2 regions of the Leifsonia sp. NPDC058248 genome follow, and region 1 is predicted to be linked to the other one. Evidence: predicted binding sites of a transcription regulator. Region 1 holds the regulator's gene; the other holds the start of a gene.
The links. The regulator HspR, encoded in region 1, represses chaperone genes until heat shock. The targets are predictions, from matches to a motif close to AAGTTGAGTCNNNNNGACTCAACTT.

Region 1 (11,712 bases):
AGGTGGGCAAGGACGACGACTTCTCGACCATCCAGGTGCGTTCGACCGCCGGCGACAACCGCCTCGGCGGCGACGACTGGGACCAGCGCATCGTCGAGTGGCTCATCAAGAAGTTCAAGGAGACCACGGGCGTCGACGTCTCGAAGGACAAGATCGCCCTCCAGCGTCTGAAGGAAGCCGCTGAGCAGGCCAAGAAGGAGCTGTCGTCGAGCATGTCGACGAGCATCCAGCTGCCGTACCTCTCGCTCACCGAGAACGGGCCGGCCAACCTCGACGAGACGCTGACCCGCGCCCAGTTCGAGCAGATGACCAGCGACCTCCTCGACCGCACCAAGAAGCCGTTCCAGGACGTCATCCGCGAGGCCGGCATCAAGGTGTCCGACATCGCGCACGTCGTGCTCGTCGGCGGCTCCACCCGGATGCCCGCCGTGAGCGAGCTCGTGAAGCAGGAGACCGGCGGCAAGGAGCCCAACAAGGGCGTGAACCCGGATGAGGTCGTCGCCGTGGGCGCCGCCCTGCAGGCCGGTGTCCTCAAGGGCGAGCGCAAGGATGTGCTTCTCATCGACGTCACCCCGTTGAGCCTCGGAATCGAGACCAAGGGCGGCATCATGACCAAGCTCATCGACCGCAACACGGCCATCCCGACCAAGCGGAGCGAGACCTTCACCACGGCCGACGACAACCAGCCGTCCGTCGCGATCCAGGTCTTCCAGGGCGAGCGCGAGTTCACCCGCGACAACAAGCCGCTGGGCACCTTCGAGCTCACCGGTATCGCTCCGGCGCCGCGCGGAATCCCGCAGGTCGAGGTCACCTTCGACATCGACGCCAACGGCATCGTCCACGTGTCCGCCAAGGACAAGGGCACCGGCAAGGAGCAGTCGATGACGATCACCGGCGGCTCGTCGCTGCCGAAGGACGACATCGAGCGCATGGTGCGTGAGGCCGAGGAGCACGCCGCCGAGGACAAGAAGCGTCGTGAGACCGCCGAGACCCGCAACACGGCCGAGCAGCTCGCCTACTCGATCGAGAAGCTGATCAAGGACAACGAGGACAAGCTCCCCGAAGACGTCAAGAACGAGGTCCAGGGCGATGTCGACGCGCTCAAGTCCGCTCTCGCCGGAGACGACGAGGACGCGGTGAAGACCGCCTACGACAAGCTCAACGCGAGCCAGCAGAAGCTGGGCGAGGCGATCTACTCGTCGAGTCAGGCCGACGCGGCCGCCGGCGAGCAGGCGCCCGCCGGCGACCAGCCCGCGGGTGAGTCCTCCTCCGACGACGAGGACGTCATCGACGCCGAGGTCGTCGAAGACGAGGAGAAGAAGTAACGATGTCGGACCAGAACCCCAACGGGCAGGACTCGAACGAGCCTGAGAACGAGGAGCCGATCGTCCGCGACAAGCGGCGGATCGACCCCGAGACCGGAAAGGTTCGGGAGCCGGCCGACGCAGGGGCCGGGTCGGAGGGCGACACCTCCGACGCCGACCTCTCCCACGAGGAGCTCGTGGACGTCGGACCGGCCGGGGGCGACGAGTTCGAGTCTCTGCTGAGCGACGATGAGCTGGATGTGCTGAGCGGCCAGGCGACGGCCGACCAGGTGGCTGCCGAACGGCTCGCCGACCTCCAGCGGGTCACCGCCGAGTACGCGAACTATCGCAAGCGCACCGAAGCCAACCGTGAGATCGAGCGCGAGCGCGCGATCGGCGACACCGTCAAGGGTCTCCTTCCGGTGCTCGACGACGTGGACCGCGCCGAGAAGCACGGCGACCTCGAGGAGGGCAGCGCGTTCGCGACCATCGCGGCCAAGCTGCGTCTCACGGTCGAGCGTCTCGGCCTGAAGCCGTACGGCGCTCCGGGCGACCTGTTCGACCCGCAGATCCACGAGGCGATCTTCCAGCAGCCGAGCCCCGACGTGACGGTCGACACCGTCGCCGACGTGGTCGAGACGGGCTATCAGCTCGGCTCGACGACCGTCCGCGTGGCGAAGGTCGTCGTGGCGGTCCCCGCCTAGACAGTTCGAAACCGGCCGGGGAGCGACAGGATGCCCATCCTGCCGCTCCCCGGCCTCGACAGTGCAGACTGACAGAATCAGACTTTAGGAAGGAGGCGCCGTGGCAAGCCAGGACTGGTTCGACAAGGACTTCTACAAGGTCCTTGGTGTCTCCAAAGACGTCACCCCGGCAGAACTCAAGAAGGTCTACCGCAAGCTCGCGCGCAAGTACCACCCCGACTCCAACCCCGGGGACGCGGCGGCGGAGGCCAAGTTCAAAGAGATCAGCGAAGCCCATTCGGTGCTGAGCGACCCGGAGCAACGCAAGGAGTACGACCAGATCCGCGCGATGGGCTCCGGCGCCCGCTTCACCGCCCCCGGCTCGGCCGGGCAGGGCGGCTTCGACGACGTGTTCGGCGGAATGTTCGGCCAAGGCGGCGGGCAGCGCGGCTACACGTACCAGCAGGGCGGCAACTTCGACGACGTGTTCGGCGGCATCTTCGGCAACGGAGGCTTCGGTTCGTCGAGCGGCGGCTTCCGCGGCTACGGCGGCCCGACCCGCGGACGCGACGTGACCGCCCACACCACCATCGACTTCATCACCGCGACGCGTGGCGAGACCATCACGCTGCAGGCGGCCGACGGCAAACCGATCAAGGTCAAGATCCCGGCCGGCGTCGCCGACGGACAGAAGATCAAGCTCCGCGGCAAAGGCCAGCCCAGCCCCGACGGAGGCGAAGCCGGGGACATCGTGCTCTCCGTCGCTGTGCGCAAGCATCCGGTGTTCGAGCGCGACGGCCTCAACCTGCGGGTGACCGTGCCGGTCACCTTCGCCGAGGCCGCACTCGGGGCCACCATCGAGGTGCCCACTCTGGGCGGCGACCCGGTGAAGCTGCGCGTGGCGCCCGGAACGCCGAGCGGCCGGGTGCTGCGCGTCAAGGGCCGGGGCGTCCAGACCGCGAAGGGCACCGGCGACCTTCTCGCCGTCGTGCAGATCGCGGTGCCGTCCCACCTCACGACGGATGCCGAGGATGCGCTCAAAGCGTTCGCCGACAAGCTTCCCGACGAGAACCCGCGCGACGACCTGCTGGCCAAGGCTCGAGGATAGCGATGGACGAAAACAGCCAGGTCTTCGTGATCTCGATCGCTGCGGAGCTCGCGGGGATGCACCCCCAGACGCTCCGGCAGTACGACCGGCTCGGCCTCGTCAGCCCCACCCGCACCCAGGGCAAGTCGCGCCGGTACTCGATGCGCGACGTCGCCAAGCTGCAGGAGATCGCGCGACTCGGTGGCGAGGGGGTGAGCCTGGAGGGCATCCGGCGCATCATCGAGCTGGAAGACCAGGTCGGAGAGCTCAGGAAGCGCGTGCACGACCTCGAGAGCGCGCTCGCCGATGAGCTGCTCAACCGCCCCGGCAGCCGCGTGTTCGCGGCCGGCTCGGAGGGCGAGGTCATCTCGCTCCGCGCCGGCACCCGCGTGCGCCGCAGCAACCAGGTCGTCGTCTGGCGTCCGCTCGGCCGCTGACCCGCCGGAGCCTGCGCTCGACGGCGCCGGCCTGCGCATTCGCTTCGCCGTGCATCCGGGGCCGCGTTCGTCACACCCCGACGGGGAACAGCCGGCGTGGGTAGGCTTAGCGCGGTGAATCGCGGCCTCATGAGGGCGGCGCTTCCCACCAACACGGAATTCCTACAAGGAAGGTGGCGATGAAGGCGCTGTTCAAGAGCGAGGCCGGACCGGGTCTCGAACTGGTCGAAGTCCCCGAACCCGAGATCGGTCCCGAAGACGTGAAGATTCGCGTGCTGCGCACCGGAATCTGCGGAACCGACCTCCACATCCAGCGCTGGGACGACTGGGCGGCGTCGGCTGTGAAGGCCCCGCTGATCCCCGGCCACGAATTCTTCGGCGAAGTCGTCGAGGTCGGACCCCTGGTGCATGACGTCGCCGTCGGCGATCAGGTCTCCGGCGAAGGGCACATCGTCTGCGGCACGTGCCGCAACTGCCGCGCGGGACGCCGTCAGATGTGCATCCGGACCCAAGGAGTCGGCGTGCAGCGCAACGGTGCGTTCGCCGAATACCTGACGCTGCCCGCCACGAACGTCTGGGTGCACCACAGCGCCATCGAGCCCGAGGTCGGCGCGCTGTTCGACCCGCTCGGCAACGCGGTGCACACGGCACTCGCCTTCCCGGTGGTCGGCGAAGACGTGCTGGTCACCGGATGCGGCCCGATCGGTCTCATGGCCATAGCTGTCGCCCGCCACGTGGGCGCGCGATTCATCGTCGGCACGGACATCAGCGCGTCCCGGCTCACGCTCGCCGAGGGGATGGGCGCCGACTACACGGTCGACGTGTCGAGGGCGCCCATCCGGTCGGCGCAGGACGCGCTCGCGATGCGCGAAGGCTTCGACGTCGGGTTCGAGATGAGCGGGGCGCCCGGCGCGCTGCCGCAGATGATCGAGAACATGAACCACGGCGGTCGCATCGCGATGCTCGGCCTGCCGTCGTCGCAGATCGCCGTGGACTGGGGCATCGTCGTCACCCACATGCTCACCCTCAAAGGCATCTACGGCCGCGAGATGTTCGAGACCTGGAACGCGATGGGCGCGATGCTGCAGACCAGTGAAGTGCTGCGCACCGCGATCGCCTCGATCGTCTCCGACCGGTTCGCCGCGCGCGACTGGGAGGACGGGTTCGCCGCGGCGGCCGCCGGCGGCGGAGGCAAGGTCATCCTCGACTGGACGGAGCTCTGATGTACGGAACGTTTCGCGACCACGTCGCGGGTCAGCTGGCCGAGATCGAGGAGGCCGGTCTCACCAAGCACGAGCGCAGCATCCGAGGCCCGCAGTCGGCCCTGATCACGGCCGACGGCGCCGAGGTGCTCAACTTCTGCGCCAACAACTACCTCGGCCTCGCCGACCATCCGGCGCTCCGGGATGCCGCCAAGCGGGCCCTCGACGACTGGGGCTACGGTCTCGCGAGCGTGCGCTTCATCTGCGGGACCCAGGAGCAGCACCTCGAGCTGGAACGCCGGGTGTCGCAGTTCCTCGGAACCGAGGCGACCATCCTGTTCTCGTCGTGCTTCGACGCCAACGGCGGCGTCTTCGAGACGCTGTTCTCGGCCGAGGACGCGATCATCTCCGACGAGCTCAACCACGCGTCGATCATCGACGGCATCCGGTTGTCGAAGGCGCAGCGGTTCCGGTACAAGAACCGCGACATGGCCGACCTGCGGGCGCAGCTCGAGGCGGCCGCGGATGCCCGTCACACGGTCATCGTGACCGACGGCGTCTTCTCGATGGACGGCTACATCGCGCCGCTCCGCGAGATCTGCGACCTGGCCGACGAATTCGGCGCACTGGTGTTCGTGGACGACTCGCACGCGGTCGGCTTCGTCGGTGAGCACGGGCGCGGGACGCCGGAGTTCTGCGGCGTCGGAGACCGCGTGGACATCTACACCGGCACGTTCGGCAAGGCGCTGGGCGGAGCATCCGGTGGCTACGTGTCGTCCCGGCAGGAGATCGTGGACCTGCTGCGTCAGCGGTCCCGACCGTACCTGTTCTCGAACACGCTCGCGCCGTCGATCGTGGCCGGCACGCTCGCGGCGCTCGACCTGCTCGAGCAGTCGGACGGCCTGCGGTCGCAGCTGGTGGCGAATGCGGCGCTGTTCCGTTCGCTGATGACGGAGGCGGGCTTCGAGCTGCTGCCGGGTGAGCATCCGATCGTGCCGGTGATGTTCGGGGATGCGGCCCTGACGGCGCGGATCGCGGGCGAGATGCAGAAGCGCGGCGTGTACGTGACGGCGTTCTCGTTCCCGGTGGTCCCGCGGGGGCGGGCGCGCATCCGGGTGCAGCTGTCGGCGGCGCACACCGACGCGGAGATCCGGCAGTGCGTCGACGCGTTCGTCGGCGCGCGCGACGCCGTCGCCGCCGCCCAAGCCTAGAGTCCGCCCGCCCGTCCCCCCTCCCGCCCCGAGGGTCGCCCCGCCCTCGAGTCCTGAGTTGCTGGGTCGAACAGCGCGTTTTCGACCCAGCAACTCAGGACTCGATTGCGGGCGCTGCGCGACCGGACCCATCGAGTTCACAGTCTGAACGGGATAACGTGGCGACAGCCGAGAGAGAGGGCCGTCGCATGCTGGTCGACAACGCCGTATACGTCGACGGACGGCGTACCGCCGATCCCACCTCACTGGAGGATACGTACGAGGCGGTCCGCGACCGCAACGGCTTCGCCTGGATCGGCCTCTACCGGCCGACGGAGAGCGAGATCGGGGCGGTCGCAACGGAGTTCGACCTGCCGAAGCTGGCGGTCGACGACGCCTTGAGCGGGCACCAGCGCGCCAAGATCGAGAAGTATTCGGGCACGACGTTCGTCGTGCTGCGTCCCGCCCGCTACATCGAAGAGACCGAGAAGGTCGAGTTCGGCGAGTTGCACGTGTTCCTCGGCGACCAGTTCGTCATCACCGTGCGGCATGCCGAGAAGCCCGACCTCGGCGCTGTCCGCCGGCGCATGGAGGCGGAGCCCGAACTGCTCGGCCACGGCCCGATCGCAGCGCTGTACGGGATCCTCGACCAGGTCGTCGACGAGTACGCGCCGGTCGTGGCGGGCCTCGAGAACGACATCGACGAGATCGAGGACCAGCTCTTCAACGGCGATCAGTCCGTCTCGCGGCGCATCTACGAGCTCTCGAACGAGGTGATGATGTTCCAGCGTGCGGTGGCGCCGCTCGACGAGGTGCTCCAGAACCTGCGCGAACATCTCGAGGCCAAGGGCGCCGACCTCTCGCTGCGCGAGCAGTTCCGGGATGTGCACGATCACGTCATCCGGGTCACCGAGCGCGCCGACGGGTTCCGCCAGATCCTGCAGAACGCGCTGACCGTGCACACCGCGCTCGTGGGCCAGCGGCAGAACGACGAGGTCAAGAAGATCTCGGCGTGGGCGGCCATCCTGTTCACTCCGACCCTGGTCGGGACGGTGTACGGCATGAACTTCGTGAACATCCCCGAGCTGCGCTGGCAGTACGGCTACCCGTTCGCGATCGCGCTGATGGTGGCGATGGGCTTCGGCCTCTACTGGGCGTTCAAGCGCAAGGGCTGGCTCTAGGCGTGGCGCTCGCCGTTTGCCAGTAGATGCTGCCAACCCGGGCGTGTTGGCGACCACTACTGGCAAATGACGGCGGCGCGAGCGCGGGCGGCGGCGCGAGGCGGCGGCAGCGTGCGGCGGCGCGCGCCTCAGGCTCCCGGATGAACGAGCTGTCGCACCTCGACGGGCGAGTACCGCGCCTCGACGAAGCGCCCCGCGATCTCGACCGCACGGTCGACCGTGGCGCAGTCGACCACGTAGAACCCGCCGACCCACTCCTTCGACTCGCTGAAGGGGCCGTCGACCGCCTTCACACGGTGCGGCGTCCCGCGATCGGCCCGCACGACGACGGCCGTCTGGGGGCTGAGCTCGTTGGAGTCCAGCAGTTCGCCCGACTTCCGGAGCTCGGTCTGCAGGTCGGCGTGGGCGCGCGACCACTCCGCGACGATCGCCGGGTCGGCATCCGGACCCTCGATGGCGGACTCGAACTCGGCGTTGTTGTAGATCAGTATCTCGAATCGCATGGAACTCTCCTGTCGTTGGTGGGTGACACGAGGACGTCGAACGGCTGAGGCCCAGATCGACATTCTGCGCCCACACCCGCCCGACGCGCCGGGTCGGACGCTGCGCGCGGCGTCTGGTAGGAAGGGAGCGTGTCAGGTTTCGCGTTCGAAGAGTTGCGGCGCTGGCCCGACGTCGAAGCCCCGAACCTGTTCGCGTCCGACGCGGCCGACCGGCTCCTCCTCGACACCGCCGCCGGGCCTACCGCGGACGAGCCCACCACCGCCGCGCTCGCCCTCCCCACGCCGGCCGACGGCGGACTGGTCGTCATCGGCGACTCCTACGGCGCCCTCACGCTGGCCGCGGCCGCACAGGGCGCCCGCGGCATCCGGGTGCATCAGGATGCTCTGACCGGCTCCCGCGCCCTCGCCGCCAACGCCGTCGCCCTCGGTCTCGAGACGGCCTTCGTCGACCTCCCCCTCGACACGTCCCTCGTCGCGGGCGCCCGGTTGGTGCTCCTCCGCCTGCCCCGCAGCCTGGACGCGCTCGCCGAGGTCGCCGCGCTGATCGCCCGGCACGCGCATCCGGAGGTCACCGTCTTCGCCGGCGGAATGGTGAAACACCTGACCCCCGCCATGAACGACGTCCTCGGTCAGGTGTTCGGCTCGGTGCGGGCGTCCCTCGCCCGGCAGAAGGCGCGCGTGCTCACGGCGACGGATGCCCTCCCCGACGCGGCGGCCGCGCTCGAGCCCTGGCCCCGGCGGACGTTCGACGACGACCTCGGCCTCTGGGTGTGCGCGCACGGCGCCGCCTTCGCCGGCACGACCGTCGACATCGGCACGCGGTTTCTGCTCACCGTGCTCGACCAGGCGATCCCGGATGCTCGAACGGGGATCGACCTCGGCTGCGGCACCGGGGTGATCGCGTCCACGATGGCGATGCGGCGGCCGGGCATCCGGATGCTCGCCACCGACCAGTCGGCTGCGGCGGTCGCCTCGACGCGGGCGACCGCCGACGCGAACGGGGTGGGCGATCGCGTCACGGTCGTGCGCGACGACGCCCTCGCATCGCAGCCGGACGGGACCGCCGACCTCATCGTCCTCAACCCGCCGTTCCACATCGGCGCCGCCGTTCACACAAACATCGCGCACCGGATGTTCGCCGACGCCGGCCGCGTGCTCGCCCCGGGCGGCGAGCTCTGGACCGTGTGGAACTCCCACCTCGGCTACCGGTCCGCCCTCGAGCGAGCCGTCGGCCCCACCCGGCAGATCGCCCGCAACGCCAAGTTCACCGTCACCGCCTCACGCCGCCCCTGATCCTGCGCCCGCCGACCCGCCGACCCGCCGGCCCGCCGACCCGCCGACCCGCCGACCCGCCGGCCCGCCGACCCGCCGACCCGCCGGCCCGCCGGCCAGCCGGCCCGCCGACCCGCCGGCCAGCTGAGCACGCTCAGCGCACTGTCGCGTCCAGCACATACGTCTGGTGCGGCTCGCCACTCAGCGGATGCGGGAACAGCTCGCCGTGGGCTCGCCAGCCACGCGCCTCGTAGAGTGCGACGGCCGCGCGATTGCTGGCGAGCACGTGGAGCACGAGCACCGGATGCCCGCCCGATCGCGTCTCCTGGGTGAGCACGTCGAGCAGTCGTGAGCCGGCGTGGCGGCCTTGCGCCCCGGGGCGCACCGCGAGGAGCGCGAGGTAGGCCGCGTCCGCGGGATCGCCGGACGCTCCGGTGCCGGGCACAGTGACCAGACCGAAGCCGACGATGCCGTCTCCCGAGCGGGCGACCACGAATGACGTCGCCGGGTGGGAGAACTTGGCACGGCACCGCTCAGCAGCTCCGGTGGGCGCCGGATGCTCGTCCCGAGACTCGATCGCGCTGATCCAGAGCGCCACGCACTGGTCGACGTCGCCGGGTCGTCCCGGCCCGATCACGACCGGATCCCCCACCAGCACGTCGTCGCCGCGCGACTCCGGAGCGCTTCCCGCACGCACGTCAGTACTGCTCGCGGAACCCGCCGATGAGCGTCACGACGTTGCCGTCGGGGTCCTCGAAGGAGCAGAGCCGCACGCCCTTGTCGGCCTGGAGGATCTCGCCGGCCTCGATGCCGCGCGCTTCGATTCCGCGCACCTGCTGTTCGAGGTCGTCGACCGCGAGGTTGAGCTGCGACAGTCCCGTGCGCTCGGGGTCGGAGGTCACCTGCACCCAGCCGTTGCCCGTCACCCGCCACTCGACGAGGAGGCCCGGCATCAGGATGTTCGTCGGCTCCGCATCGAAGAACCGCTCGTACCAGCGGCGACTGGTCTCGACGTCGGAGACGGCGACCACGGCGAGCACGTGATTCACGGAAAGTGCCATGCCCGCAACGCTCGCGCCTGCGCGTGCAGAAGTCAAGGACCGCTGGCGTCGGGGCGAGCATCCGGTGGCTTCGGTTTTCGTTGTGATCTGGAACAATCGCGGGTGCTTTAGAGGGCGATTGTTACAATCCGCAACTGAATCCGTTCATCTCAACTTGTATTGGCGTTTGGTCGCTGCTAGGTTCTGCGTGGACATCCAACGACGGATTACGCAGGGAGAGCAATGACGCGCACCAATTCCGCTGAGCAGCAGTCGCGCTCGGTCGAGGCAACCGGCGGGGCGAAGCCCCACGAGCACAAGCTGCGGGCCAACGGTGTGAGCGCCGCCGGTTCCATCGTGATGGCGGTGGCGGGAAGCGCCCCGGCGTACTCGATCGCCGCGACGACCGCGACCCTGGTGGGCACGGCGGCACTCGGCGCTCCAGGCGCCCTGCTCTGGTCGGCCATCCCGATGCTCGGAATCGCGTGGGCGTTCCTCTACCTGGGTCGCGCCGATGTGAACGCGGGCGCCTCGTATTCGTGGGTCGCCCGTGCTCTGCACCCGGTGCTCGGATTCCTCTCCGGCTGGGCCCTGGTGGTCTCGGCGACGATCTTCATGGTCGCCGGAGCGCTCCCCGCGGGCGCGATGACGGTCACCCTGTTCAGCCCGAAGGACGCGGACAACGTGCCGCTCATCACGGCCGTCGGCGCCGTGTGGTTCCTGGTGATGGCGGCCTGTGTGCTCTTCGGGGTGCACGTCACGGCCCGCGCCCAGTGGATCATGTCGGTCATCGAGGTGGGCATTCTCGTCGTGTTCGCGGCCGTGGCGCTCGGCCGGGCGGCGACGACCGACCACGCCGGCCCGTCGTTCTCGTGGGACTGGCTCGGTTTCAGCCACCTGTCCGGTGCGGGCGTCTTCGTCTCCGCCGCGCTCATCGCGGCCTTCTACTACTGGGGCTGGGACGTGAGCGCGAACCTCAACGAAGAGACGAAGGACGGCCACAAGAGGGCGGGCTCCGCCGGCATCATCGGCGTCGTCATCGTCTTCCTGCTCTTCGAGGTCTTCACGATCGCGACGCTCGTGCTGCTTCCCACGAAGACCATCGACGGCAACAGCGCCAACATCCTGTCGATCCTCGGTGAGGTGGTGTGGCCGGGAGTCGGCGGCAAGATCCTGGTCGTCGCCGTCGCGCTCTCGACCATCGCTACGCTCGAGACGACGCTCATCCAGGTGACCCGCACCCTGTTCTCCATGGGACGCGACCACACCATCCCGGCCGCGTTCGGCCGCATCCACCCGAAGTGGCGCACCCCGGCCTTCGCCACCCTCATCGTCGTGGGCGTCTCGATGATCCTCTTCATCGGATCGAACTTCCTCGGGAGCGTCGGGGACATCATGAACAACGCGATCCTGTCGATCGGCCTCCAGATCGCCTTCTACTACACGCTCGCCGGCGTCGCGGTCGTGGTCGCCTACCGGCGCGTGCTGTTCCGGTCGGTGAAGAACTTCGTGCTCATCGGCCTGTGGCCGGCTGCGGGCGCCGTCTTCATGGCGTGGATCTTCATCGCCTCCATCCCGGGCAACGACCCGATCGTCAACATCCTCGGCATCGGTCTGATCGTTCTCGGGATCATCCCGATGCTGCTCTTCTGGCGCAAGGCCCGGGGCTACTACACGCGGCGCCCGCTCGAACTGCCCGACGAACTGGATGCGAAGGCTCCGGCGCACGTCGACGACGGCCCGATCGGCTGACCCGGCGGCCGTTGCGCCGCGTCGCCGATTCAGAGGATTCGGCGGCGCGGCGCAGCCCATT
Region 2 (11,712 bases), on a different contig from region 1:
TCGAGCTGGCCCGAGAAGAACATCTCGACGCCGCCCAGGACGGTCAGGAGTCCGCCGACGAACGGGCGCTGCCGCCGCCACACCGCGAAGCTCGACCGCGCGCCGGTCCCTGCGGACCGTCTGGACGTCGCCGCGTGACGCATGGCGAGTCCGCCGCGCTCGCCGCGGTCGTGCTTGGCTGCGCTGCTCAGAAGCATCCCTTTGATCCGTCCGTCAGCTGCACGTGCATCCCGGTGAGGTTGAACACCGACGCCTGCGTGCTCCACGCGGTCTGCTGGAGGCCCTTGATCGAGACGCTGTCCGCATCCTGCGCGAAGTCGCCGGCCGTGCCCTTGTGACTCGTGTTCACGGTGGAGGCGTCGACGCCGATCCGGATGTTGTTGAAGGTCGCGTCACCCTTGAGGTCGGTCATGCCGATCTGGAGGTCGGTCGCGGTCGCGGGCTTGCCGTCGCCACCCGCCGTGATGAGCATCCCGACTTTCCCCATCGGGGTGTCGGTGACGACCGACTGGCACAGGTCGGCGAGCTTGGCGGAGCCGATGTTCGCGATCGCGACCTGGTGGTTCTTTCCCGCGGTGTCGGGGGCGACGCCCGCGTACTGGGAGAATCCGGTCCCGTCGAGCTGCGAGGCGCTGATCTGGAACTGGCTCCCGGAGACCGAGAAGGAGACGGGCACGGCGCCTTCGGCCACCCCCGCCATCAGGAGGGTCGAGACCACCGCGACGGGCACCGCGGCGAGCACGATTCGTCCGGCGTGTGTGCCCGTGAGCTTTCGGAACTTCATAGATCCTCCTCGATCCGCGTTCGAACGGTCGGAGTTCGCCACCCCCATCCGGGTGACAGTCGAACGCCCACACAGGAGGATGCCCGTCTATTGACGAGATGTCAATAGCAGGGCATCCGGATGCTTGCGCGAAGCGAACACCCGCGTCGGCGACCCGGCACGGCCACTAGGCTCGCACCATGCAGGAGGATCGGCGCACCCGGTTGACCCCGGACGAGCGCCGCGCCCAGCTGATCGCGCTGGGGGTGGCGTGGCTGGTCGAGCATCCGCTGGACGAGCTCACGATCGAGGAGCTGTCGGCGCAGGCCGGGGTCTCGCGGGGGCTGCTCTTCCACTATTTCGGCTCCAAGCAGGGCTTTCACCGCGAGGTGGTGCGGACCGCCCGCGACAGCATGCTGCGGGCGACCGAGCCGGCTTCGGAGCTGCCGCCCCTCGACCGGCTGCGCGACACGCTGACCCGCATCGTCGAGTTCGTGCGGGAGCATCGGGGGACGTTCTACTCGCTCGTGCGCGGTGTGGCGAGCGGCGACGCCGAGGTGCGCGAGGAGGTCGAGGAGGCCCGCGACCTGCAGGCGGAGCGTGTGGTCGCCGTGTTCCTGGAGCTCGGGATGCCCGACTCGCCGCTGCTCCGGATCGCGCTCCGATCGTGGGTGGCGTTCGCCGAGGAGACCCTGGTCGAGAGCGCGCTCGACACGGACATGCCGTCGGACGAGATCGTGTCGTTCCTGGAGCGCAGCGTGAAGGCCGTCGCGGCCTCGGTCGACCCGGCTGCGAGCTAGCCGGAGACGACGAAACGGCGGCCCGGAGAACCGGGCCGCCGTTTCGTGTGTGGCGTTGTGCGGGTGCGCTACGCAGGGAGCGTTACGCCGCGAGGGGCATCCGCGCGAACTCCGCGGTGACCTCGAGCGAGCCGTCGCGGGCATCCAGTCGCACCGTGCCGCCGTCGGCGAGGTCGCCGGAGACGAGCAGGTCGGCGATACGGTCGTCGACCTCGCGCTGGATGACGCGCCGCAGCGGGCGGGCGCCGTACTCGGGCTCGTACCCGGTGTCGGCGATCCACTCGATCGCCGCGTCTGTCGCGTCGAGCTCGATGTCGTGCTGACGCAGCCGGTTGGCCGTGTCGGCGAGCAGCAGGCGGACGATGCCGCGCAGCTGCGAGGCGTCGAGCTTGCGGAACAGCACGATCTCGTCGATGCGGTTCAGGAACTCCGGACGCATCGCCTCACGGAGCTTGCCCATGACGCGGTCCCGCAGGTCCTTCTCGGACGCGAAGCCGCTGGCGTCACCGGATGCTCCCATCGGCACGAAGCCGAGGGCGCCGCTGCGCGATGCCAGGAACTCCGAACCGAGGTTGGAGGTCATGATGACGACCGTGTTGCGGAAGTCGACCGTGCGGCCCTGACCGTCGGTGAGGCGTCCGTCGTCGAGCACCTGCAGGAGCAGATTGAAGACGTCGGGGTGGGCCTTCTCGATCTCGTCGAACAGCACGACCGAGTACGGGTTGCGGCGCACGCGCTCGGTGAGCTGGCCGGCCTCGTCGTAGCCGACGTATCCCGGAGGGGCGCCGACCAGGCGGGCGACCGTGTGGCGCTCGCCGAACTCGCTCATGTCGAACCGCAGCATCGCCTTCTCGTCTCCGAACAGGGAGGCGGCCAGCGACTTCGCGAGCTCCGTCTTGCCGACACCGGTCGGGCCGAGGAACAGGAAGCTGCCCACGGGTCGACCTTCGTCGCCGAGGCCGGTGCGGTTGCGGCGCACGGCCTTCGAGACGGCGATGACCGCGTCATCCTGACCGATCACACGCTCGTGCAGCTCGGCCTCGAGGCGCCCGAGGCGCACCCGGTCGGCTTCGCCGATCCGGCTCACCGGGATGCCCGTCGCACGCGAGATCACCGCGGCGATCTCGGGCTCGCCGACCACGGCATCCTTCTGCGGTTTGGCGCTGAGAGCGCCGAGGTCGGTCTGGACGGACTCGATCTCGTCGCGAAGGCGCGAGGCCTCCTCGTAGTGCTCGCCGGCCACGGCCGAGTTCTTCTCGGCCTCCAGGGTGGCGAGACGCTCGAGCAGCGCCGACGCGTCGACGCGCTTGCCGAGCGACAGGCGCAGGCGGGCGCCGGCCTGGTCGATGAGGTCGATGGCCTTGTCGGGCAGGAACCGGTCGGACACGTAGCGGGCCGAGAGCTCGACCGCGGAACGGATCGCGTCGTCGGTGTACCGCACGCCGTGGTGCTCCTCGTAGGCGCTGCGCAGTCCGGAGAGGATCTGCACGGCGTCTTCGATGCTCGGCTCGCCGACGGTCACCGGCTGGAACCGGCGCTCCAGGGCGGGGTCCTTCTCGATGGTCCGATACTCCTTGAGCGTCGTCGCACCGACGACGTGCAGCTCGCCACGCGCGAGGCGCGGCTTCAGGATGTTGCCTGCGTCCATGCCGCCGTCTCCGGCGCCACCGGCTCCGACCACCGTGTGCAGCTCGTCGATGAAGACGATGAGGCTCTCGCGGCCGGCGCTGATCTCGTCCATCAGCTTGGTGAGGCGCTCCTCGAAGTCGCCGCGGTAGCGCGTGCCGGCGAGCATGGCCGGCAGGTCGAGCGCGATGACGCGCTTCTCCCGCAGCTGCTCGGGGACGCTGCCGTCGACGATCGCGCGGGCGAGCCCTTCGACGATCGCGGTCTTGCCGACACCGGCCTCGCCGACCAGGACAGGGTTGTTCTTGGTGCGACGGGAGAGGATCTCGACGGTCTGCTCGATCTCGTCGAGGCGGCCGATCACCGGGTCGAGCTTGCCGTTGCGGGCGAGCTCGGTCAGGTCGGTGCCGAACTTGTCGAGCATCGGGGTGTCGGAGGCCTCAGCGTTCTGCTCGTCTCCGGGCAGGTCGGAGCCGCCGACCGTGCCCGACTGCCGCAGAGCGGAGGTCAGCGCGTCCGGCGTGACTCCGGCGGCCTGCAGGACCTGGCCGGCAGGCGCGTCCTGCACGATCACGAGCGCGAAGAAGAGGTGCTCGGGGTCGATGTAGGTGGCTCCGGATGCCCGGGCGACCTGGTACGCGTGGAAGAGCGCCCGCTGGGCGGACGGTGTGATGGTCGCGGAGTCGACGTCGGGCACTGCGCTGCCGGTCTGCGGCAGGCGCTGCTCGGCCGCAGCCGCGACAGCGGCGGGGTCGACGCCGATGCGACGCATCGCGTCGGCGGCGGGGTCCTGCTCCACCATCACGCGCAGCACGTGCAGGGAGTCGAGTTCGCGGTGGCCGTGCTCCAGGGCGAAGCGGCCGGCCTCGACCAGGATCTCCTGGGTACGGCGGCTGAGGAAGCGGCTGATGTCGACGGAGCGCGCGCTACGCGCACGCTCACCCGCGAGATAACGGGCGAGGAACTCGTCGAACGAGTTGCCGCCGTCACCTTCGGGAGTGAAGTTTTCGGGCACGAATTCTCCTGTTTCTTGAAAGTTGAGTCGTGGACACTCAAGTTCAACAACGGGTGGGAGAGATTATTCCTGCGTGGCCGAATTGTGCGGGCGTGTGGTGGGTCGTGCCGAAGTCCGTCCCCGGCGCTCAGGCGCGGTCGACGGCGGCGAGGATCGCCTCGCCGAGCTCGGCCGGCTTCGTGAACTGGGGCCAGTGGCCGGTCGGGAGGTCGACGAACTCGGTCTCGCGGATGCGCCCCAGCTCGGCGACGAACGGCTGGCCCGCCTGCAGCCACGAGATCAGCTGCCCGCTGGGGAACTCGCAGGCGATCACCGTGGCCGGAACGTCATAGCGGCGCTCGTCGCTCAGATGGATGGGATCGCTCGTCACGCGACGCGGCTCGGGCACGGAACGTGCCCGGAAGGCGGCGCGCAGGCCGTCGTCGAGGTCGACCAGGTCGTCGTCGTCGAACTCCTCCCAGGCCGGCAACGGCACCTCGCCGTTCACCACGGGGAGCTCGTCATTGATGACGCCGCCCTCGCCGAGCGGCACGCTGTCGACGTAGATCGCGCGGGTGACGCGGTCGGGGCGCTGGTCGACGACGCCGTGGATGATCGCGCCGCCGCCGGAGTGGCCGACGAGCGCGACGGGATCCGCGAGGGCGTCCACGGCCGCGACGACCGCATCGATGTGGTCGCGCAGGGTGATGTCGGATCGCGGAGCATCCGGAGCCTCGAGCCCCGGCAGGGTGAGTGGATGCACGCGATGGCCGGCCGCCACGAGTGGGGGCGTGACCTCCGACCACGAGGATGCGTCGAGCCAGAATCCGGGAACGAGAACGATGTCCATGCCCAGACACTATGGTGCGCCTCCGACATGCGGCGCGCGCCTCCCCTGCGGGGCGCACCCCCAAAGAGCTCGCCCCCCGCAAAAACACGCCACCCAGCCCGTGAATTGTGGCAAATTGTCGTTATGAGGCCGTTTTCGCGCCCCATAACGACACTTTGGAACGACTCACGTGCTGCGCCGATCGTCTGCCTGTGGATGACGGTCGGGTCGGGGCCGGAAGGGACGGAACGCCCGGAAGGGTTAGATCCCTTCGTCCTCCACGTCCTCTTCGGTGAGCACGCCCTCTGTCTCCTCCTCGAACGCATCGTGCTCGTCGAGCGTGGGGGAGGACTCCCTCGGCATCCCGCCCGTGGGCCCGTCGTTGCCGTCGCCCGGGCCCGGCCAGACGGTCTCGCCCGCCACGCCGTCGTTCGTGACCAGGTCGTCGGCGTAGTCCGCCTCCGCGATCGGGTCGTTGAGTGCGTAGTCCACGTCGCCGTCGGCGGGGTCGACCCAGCCGGCGGTCTCCCCGGCGTCGGGCTCGCCGACCTCGGGGGTTCCTTCGTCGAAGATGCCGTCGTCGGGGATGCGGTCGGCCATGGTTCTCTCCCTCTCATCGGGCGCTGCTTGTGCACGGCACGCTACACCCGCGGCCCGCGACGCAGAAGGCAACCGGTAACGCGGAAGGCAACCAACCCGTGACGCAGAACGAGACCGGCAACGCGGACACAGCGCCGAACGCAGAAGGCTGCCGGTACGAGACCGGCCGCCTTCCGGGCGTCGTGCGGTGGAGCCTACTTGCTCGGCGTCGGCGTCGGCGTCGGCGTCGGCGTACCGGTCGACCCGGTCCCGGCCGTCTGCACCGCGGTCGCCACGAACGAGGCGAACTGGTTCGCGTCGGTGAAGCCGCCCTGGTAGCGCTGGCCGTTGACGATCACGGTCGGCGTGCCGAACTGCTTGGTCGACGGGTTCACGAGCTTGGGATTGGTCACGGCCGACTTCGTCTGGTTCGTGATGAACGAGGCGAACGTCTGGTCGTTCACGCAGTTCGTGATGGCGGTGGAGCTGACGCCTGTCTTCTTGAACAGCGCGAGGATCTGGGCGTTCGTCAGCCCTGTGCCGGTGGACTCGTCGGGCTGGTTGGCGAAGAGGGCGCTGTTGATGTCGAAGTACTTGTTCGGGTCGTAGTTGGCGACACAGGCTGCCGCTGCCGCCGCTCGCGTGGAGTACTTCTTGTTGTTGGCCGAGTCGAGGATCGCCACCGGGTGGATCTCCAGCGTCGCGATCTTCTGGTCCATCCACTGCTTCATCTGGTCGGAGTTCGTGGTCTCGAACTGCTGACAGAACGGGCACTGGTAGTCGAGGTAGATCGTGATGTGCGCGGTCTTGCCGTCGAGGTTCTCCGTCGTGGGCGTCGCGGACTCGCCCTTGGCGATCGCGGGCGTCGTGACGGCCTGGGTCGAGGTGTTGAGCAGGATGCCCCCGCTGAGCATGTTCTTGGGGTTGGCCACGTTTCCGCTGGCCGACACGCTCGTGAAGATGATCACACCGATGATGGCGAGCACCGCGACGACACCGGTGATGATCGAGCTCTGAACGATGACTTTGCGGCGTTTGGCCTTCTTGGCGGCCTCCTCCCGCATGAGCCGGGCGTGCTCGCGCGCGTCCTCGCGGCGGTCGCGCTTTGTGGGCCCGGAGGCTCCCCTACCTGTTGCCATGCGGCTCATCCCATCGACGTCGGACAGTCTCTATGTCGATGTTATTGGCAGAATCCTTTGAGTCCCCTGATGCCTAGCCGCGGAAGAAGCGTCGGAGCAACGGCAGCACGGCATTCGGTTGCATCGCCTTCGTGTGGTCGAGGCCGTCGAGCAGCTCCACCTGCCAGCCGTTCGCCTCGAGAGCGGCGCGGTTTCGCACGAGGGGACCGGCGATGTCCACGTGCACGCCGCCCCATTTCTCGCTGTAGTCGATCGCGTCCGCCGTTCCGGCGAAGGTGAGGAGCGGGATGCTCAGCCGATCGAGCACTGCGCGGTCGTCGAACTCCTGCAGTGCCGAGTAGAGCGTGTAGTACTGCTGCGTCTGGGCGGGGGAGAGCGTGACCGGAACCGAATCCCAGTCGAAGTCCTCCCCGGGCGTGTCTTGCTGATCGGTTGCGACAGGCTCCGGATGCTCGGCGTTCTCGACCGCCAGCGCGTGCGTCGCCCGGGTGACCGCGAACATCTCGGCGTACGGCCCGTCGATCGGCGGGAACCCGCCCATCGCGAGCGCCGTGAGCCGGTCGGTGCGCACCGCGAGCTGGAGGCCGGCGAGAGCGAGCCACGAGTAGCCGTAGTAGGCGAACCGGTCGGCGCCGGCGGCATCGGCCACGGCGATCAGGTCGGCGGCGAGGTTGTCCGGCGTCAGGGTCGTGGGCTGCGGATGCTCGGCCAGGTGTCCTTCGTAGTCGAAAGCGATCACGGTGTGACGGTCGCTGAGGCCGTCGATCAGCGTGCGGCCGAGCTCGGGGTCCATGCCCCAGGCGCGCAGGGTCTCCGCCGTCGCCGCGTCCGCCGGAGCGGGATTCACGGGGAGGAGGAGCGCTGGCCCGGCGCCGGCGATGTCGAGCGGGATGCTGCTGCCGTCGTTGAGCACGGCATACATGTCGATCTCCTTACAACGTAAACCAATCGAGGTGAGCAATAATAGTTTACGTCGTAAGGAGATACAAGTGCCCGAGTATGCAGGCCGAGGCGATGCCGCACGCACCATGGAGCTCCTGTGGCGGGATGGCGGCAGAGACGGCGGGCGGCCTGCTGACGGCCGGGCCGCAGACAGCCGGCCCGCTGACGGCCGGCCCGACCCGGGGAACGGCGAAACCGCATCCCGCCGCCCACCCGGTCCGCGACCCGCTCTCGACCTCGACCGGGTCCTCGACGCGGCGATCGCCGTCGCCGACCAGGAGGGCACCCTCGCCTTCTCGCTGCGCGCGGTCGGCGACCAGCTCGGCACCTCGGCCATGGCGCTCTACTCCTATGTGCCCGGCAAGGCCGAGCTCGTCGACCTCATGTACGACCGGGTCTTCGCCGAGCATCCGGGCGCGACGAGGGATGCCGCAGACGCCGACTGGCGCGAGGGCGTGCTGGCGTGGGCCGAGGCGCTGCTCGGAGTGCTGATCGCGCATCCGTGGGCCATCGCCGTGTCGACCGCACGCCCGGTGCTCGGGCCGAACGAGCAGGCCGTGCTCGAATCCTTGCTCGAACTGCTCGACGCCGGCCGGCTGCCGCGGCGCACCGTGCGCACGGTCGTCACCTCGGTTTTCGCCCTGGTGCGGGCGGCGGCCGAAGCTCTCGCCGACGCGCGCCAGGCGGCCTGGGCGACAGGCGCGGACGACGCTGCCTGGTGGTCGGGCCGATCCGCGGCTCTCGCCTCGGCCGTGCAGGACTTCGCCGAGCGCTTTCCGCTCAGCGCACAGCTGGCGCGGGATGCCGCTGCCGACGCAGCGCTTGCGGGCGACGCCGCGCCGTGGGAGCGCGCCCCGGTCGACGCGCTGCGCAACGGGATCGGCCTGCTCCTCGCATCGGCCTAGCCGCCGCGCACGGGGCCGTCAGCGTTTGGCCGTGCCGCGCGCCGTGGCAGACGTGCCCGCCGCCGACTTCGCTCCCGCCGACTTCGCTCCCGCCGCCTTCGCAGCAGCCGCCTTCGCCACGCCCGCACCCGCCGTCGAGGCGCGAGCCACGCGGGTCGGCCGGGCCGACGCTGCCGCCGCGGCCTCGGCGCCGGCCGCTCCGCCGTGCAACGGCACGAGGCGCGCCAGCTGGGTGACGTGCCGGGGCTCGAGCTCGTCGAGAGTCGCGACGCCGAGCAGCCGCATCGTGCGGGCGATCTGCGTGGAGAGGATCGAGATGGTCCGGTCGACCCCTTCGCGTCCGCCCGCCATCAGCCCGTACAGGTAGGCGCGGCCGATCATCGTGAAACGAGCGCCGAGCGCGATCGAGGCGACGATGTCGGCGCCCGACATGATGCCCGTGTCGAGGTGGACCTCGGTGTCCTTGCCGACCTCGCGAACCACATCCGGAAGCAGGTGGAAGGGGATGGGAGCGCGGTCGAGCTGGCGGCCGCCGTGGTTGGAGAGGGTGATGCCGTCGACGCCCATGTCGGCCAGCTTGCGGGCGTCGTCGAGGTTCTGCACGCCCTTGACGACGAGCTTGCCGGGCCACTGCTCCTTGATCCAGGCGAGGTCCTCGAACGTCACCGTCGGGTCGAACATCGTGTCGAGCAGGGCGGCGACGGTGCCCGACCAGCGGTCGAGGGAGGCGAAGGCGAGCGGCTCGGTGGTGAGGAAGTTGATCCACCAGGCCGGACGCGGGATGGCGTTGACGATCGTCTTCGGCGTGAGGGTGGGCGGGATGGTCATGCCGTTGCGGGTGTCGCGCAGGCGTGCCCCGGCGACCGGGACGTCGACGGTGACCAGCAGCGTGTCGAAGCCGGCGGCGGCGGCGCGCTCCACCAGGGCCATCGACCGCTCGCGGTCCTTCCACATGTAGAGCTGGAACCAGTTGCGCCCGTTCGGGTTCGCGGCCTTCACGTCTTCGATCGACGCGGTGCCCATGGTCGAGAGTGAGAACGGGATGCCCGCGGCTGCCGCAGCGGCGGCGCCCGCCTTCTCGCCCTCGGTCTGCATCATGCGGGTGAACCCCGTCGGCGCGATCCCGAACGGCAGCGCCACCGGAGCCCCGAGCACCTCGCGGGACGTGTCGACCTTCGACACGTCGCGCAGGATGGCCGGGTTGAACTGGATGTCCTCGAACGCCTGGCGCGCGCGGGCCAGCGAGATCTCGGCCTCGGCGGCGCCTTCGGTGTAGTCGAAGGCGGCCTTGGGCGTGCGACGCTTCGCGATGGCGCGGAGGTCGTAGATGGTGAGGGCCGCATCCAGCCGCCTCTTCTTGGCGTCGAGTTGCGGCGCCTTGAACTTCATCAAGGGGGCCAGGTCGTGCAGGCTGGGGATTCGGCGGTCAACCATGATCGGAGCTCCGTTCGTGCGCGGTGGGCGCGGGGGTGGCGGTGGGCGCGGGGGTGGCGGGGGTGGCGTCGCTGTCGACGAGTGTCGCTGCGTAGTCGCTGATGTGGTCGCGGATGCGCGTGCGCGCTTCGGTCGCGTCGCCGGCGGTCACCGCGGCCAGCACGCCACGATGCTCAGTGCGCAGCCGCTCCGCCATGCGCTGCCAGCTCGGGATGCGCGCGGACCCGGCGAGCACGTAGCCTTCGATCGAGTTGCGCAGGCCCGCCATCATGGCGGAGACCACGGAGTTGTCGGAGGCCTCGGCCAGCGCGAGGTGGAACTGGGCGTCGAGGGCCAGGAACTCCTGCGCCGTGAGCTCGGGGTCGTCCATGGCGTCGAGCAGGTGCCGGGCGTCGGCGAGGTCGACGTCGGCGGAGCGTTCGGCGAGGTCGGTGGCGACGGCCGTCTCGAGCAGCAGTCGGGTGCGCACGACGTCGGCGACCGGGAACCCGCTCGCGGCGACCTGCAAGCGCATGAGGGCCTGCATCCCGCCGACCGGTCGCGCCACGATGATGGCGCCCGAGCTCGGGCCGGAGCCGGTCTGGGTGCGCACCAGCCCCATGGCTTCGAGCACGCGGATCGCCTCACGCACGCTGGAGCGCCCGACGGTGAGCTCGGCGGCGAGGGTGCGCTCGGGCGGCAGGTGGTCGCCCGGGTGAAGCCGGCCGTCGACGAGTTGCGCCTCGATGTGCGCGAGCACGCCCTCCCAGGCGCGTGGCTCTTCGCTCATGGTGCTTCCCCGTCGTCGGCTGTGGTCAGACCATATGGTCTGACCACATCATAGCCTCACGGGAGGAGGCGTGTGAAGTGGTGCGGCACGCCCTGCCACACCGTGGTGATCTCCACGGGTCGCCCGACCGCGGGAGCCTGGATGAGCACGCCCCCGCCCAGATAGATCGCGATGTGCTCCTCGTCGTCGAACACCACCATGTCGCCGGGCTTTGCGGCCGATTCGTCGATGCGCGTGCCGGCGTCGTCCTGCAGATGCACGAGATGACCGAGCCGGATGCCCACCGCGGCGTACGACATCATCACGAGTCCCGAGCAGTCGATGCCCGAATGGCTGGAACCGTCGAGCACGTACGGGTCGCCGAGGTAGGTGAGCGCTGTCGCGACGATCCTTTGACGGACACCGCCGGTCTCGAGTGCGGCGGAGACCGCCGCAGCCGCCTGCTGCCCGGCCGCGCCGCCCTCCGATGCGATCACGCCGGCCAGTGCGGCCGCGACGGGGTCGTCCCGCTGGGCGGAGGCCGCCGCGACCAGCCCGGACACGGTCAGTCCCTGCAGGCGCTCATGACCGGCTGCGGCTGCGGCGGGATAGCCGTCGGGCATGGTGACGACGGAGGCGTCGGCGGGGAGGGCGAAGAGCACGCTGCCGACGAGCGCGATCGCGGCGGCGGATGCCGTCAGGGCCGTCGTTCGTGCGGCGGACGCCTTCGGGGCGGGCCGCTTCGCGACGTGCGGCCGCACTGCTGGCGGCTCCGCGGCGGGCGGGTTCTCTGCGGCTGGGCGCCGGGAGCGCGGGGGAGCCGCCGGTGCCGCACGGTGTCGTGCGCGCGCTGCGCTGTGCGCGTGGGATCCGTTCTGCATACGCTCCACATACCGGTCGGGTGTCTCAGCGATCGCGGCCCCGGGGGAGTCGAAGGGGCGGATCGTCGATCA

Region 2: a site for HspR is predicted at 4,224-4,248, ahead of ACFVV5_RS17165 (ATP-dependent Clp protease ATP-binding subunit). Genes of this name have one in related genera too.

What each region holds. Positions count from the first base shown of each region.
Region 1 covers NZ_JBHVXB010000001.1:397,647-409,358, forward strand. The annotation lists gene dnaK (molecular chaperone DnaK) at 1-1,325, shown strand, start outside; gene grpE (nucleotide exchange factor GrpE) at 1,328-2,008, shown strand; gene ACFVV5_RS02120 (DnaJ C-terminal domain-containing protein) at 2,109-3,095, shown strand; gene ACFVV5_RS02125 (heat shock protein transcriptional repressor HspR) at 3,098-3,511, shown strand; gene tdh (L-threonine 3-dehydrogenase) at 3,691-4,734, shown strand; gene ACFVV5_RS02135 (glycine C-acetyltransferase) at 4,734-5,924, shown strand; gene corA (magnesium/cobalt transporter CorA) at 6,113-7,084, shown strand; gene ACFVV5_RS02145 (YciI family protein) at 7,213-7,587, opposite strand; gene ACFVV5_RS02150 (class I SAM-dependent methyltransferase) at 7,717-8,880, shown strand; gene ACFVV5_RS02155 (GNAT family N-acetyltransferase) at 9,014-9,556, opposite strand; gene ACFVV5_RS02160 (VOC family protein) at 9,558-9,920, opposite strand; gene ACFVV5_RS02165 (APC family permease) at 10,143-11,651, shown strand.
Region 2 covers NZ_JBHVXB010000012.1:5,684-17,395, reverse strand. The annotation lists gene ACFVV5_RS17180 (DUF6114 domain-containing protein) at 1-197, opposite strand, end outside; gene ACFVV5_RS17175 (DUF6230 family protein) at 188-784, opposite strand; gene ACFVV5_RS17170 (TetR/AcrR family transcriptional regulator) at 964-1,563, shown strand; gene ACFVV5_RS17165 (ATP-dependent Clp protease ATP-binding subunit) at 1,646-4,204, opposite strand; gene ACFVV5_RS17160 (alpha/beta fold hydrolase) at 4,332-5,033, opposite strand; gene ACFVV5_RS17155 (hypothetical protein) at 5,274-5,612, opposite strand; gene ACFVV5_RS17150 (DsbA family protein) at 5,807-6,730, opposite strand; gene ACFVV5_RS17145 (alpha/beta fold hydrolase) at 6,804-7,652, opposite strand; gene ACFVV5_RS17140 (TetR/AcrR family transcriptional regulator) at 7,720-8,577, shown strand; gene ACFVV5_RS17135 (alpha-hydroxy-acid oxidizing protein) at 8,596-10,011, opposite strand; gene ACFVV5_RS17130 (FadR/GntR family transcriptional regulator) at 10,004-10,780, opposite strand; gene ACFVV5_RS17125 (C40 family peptidase) at 10,837-11,520, opposite strand.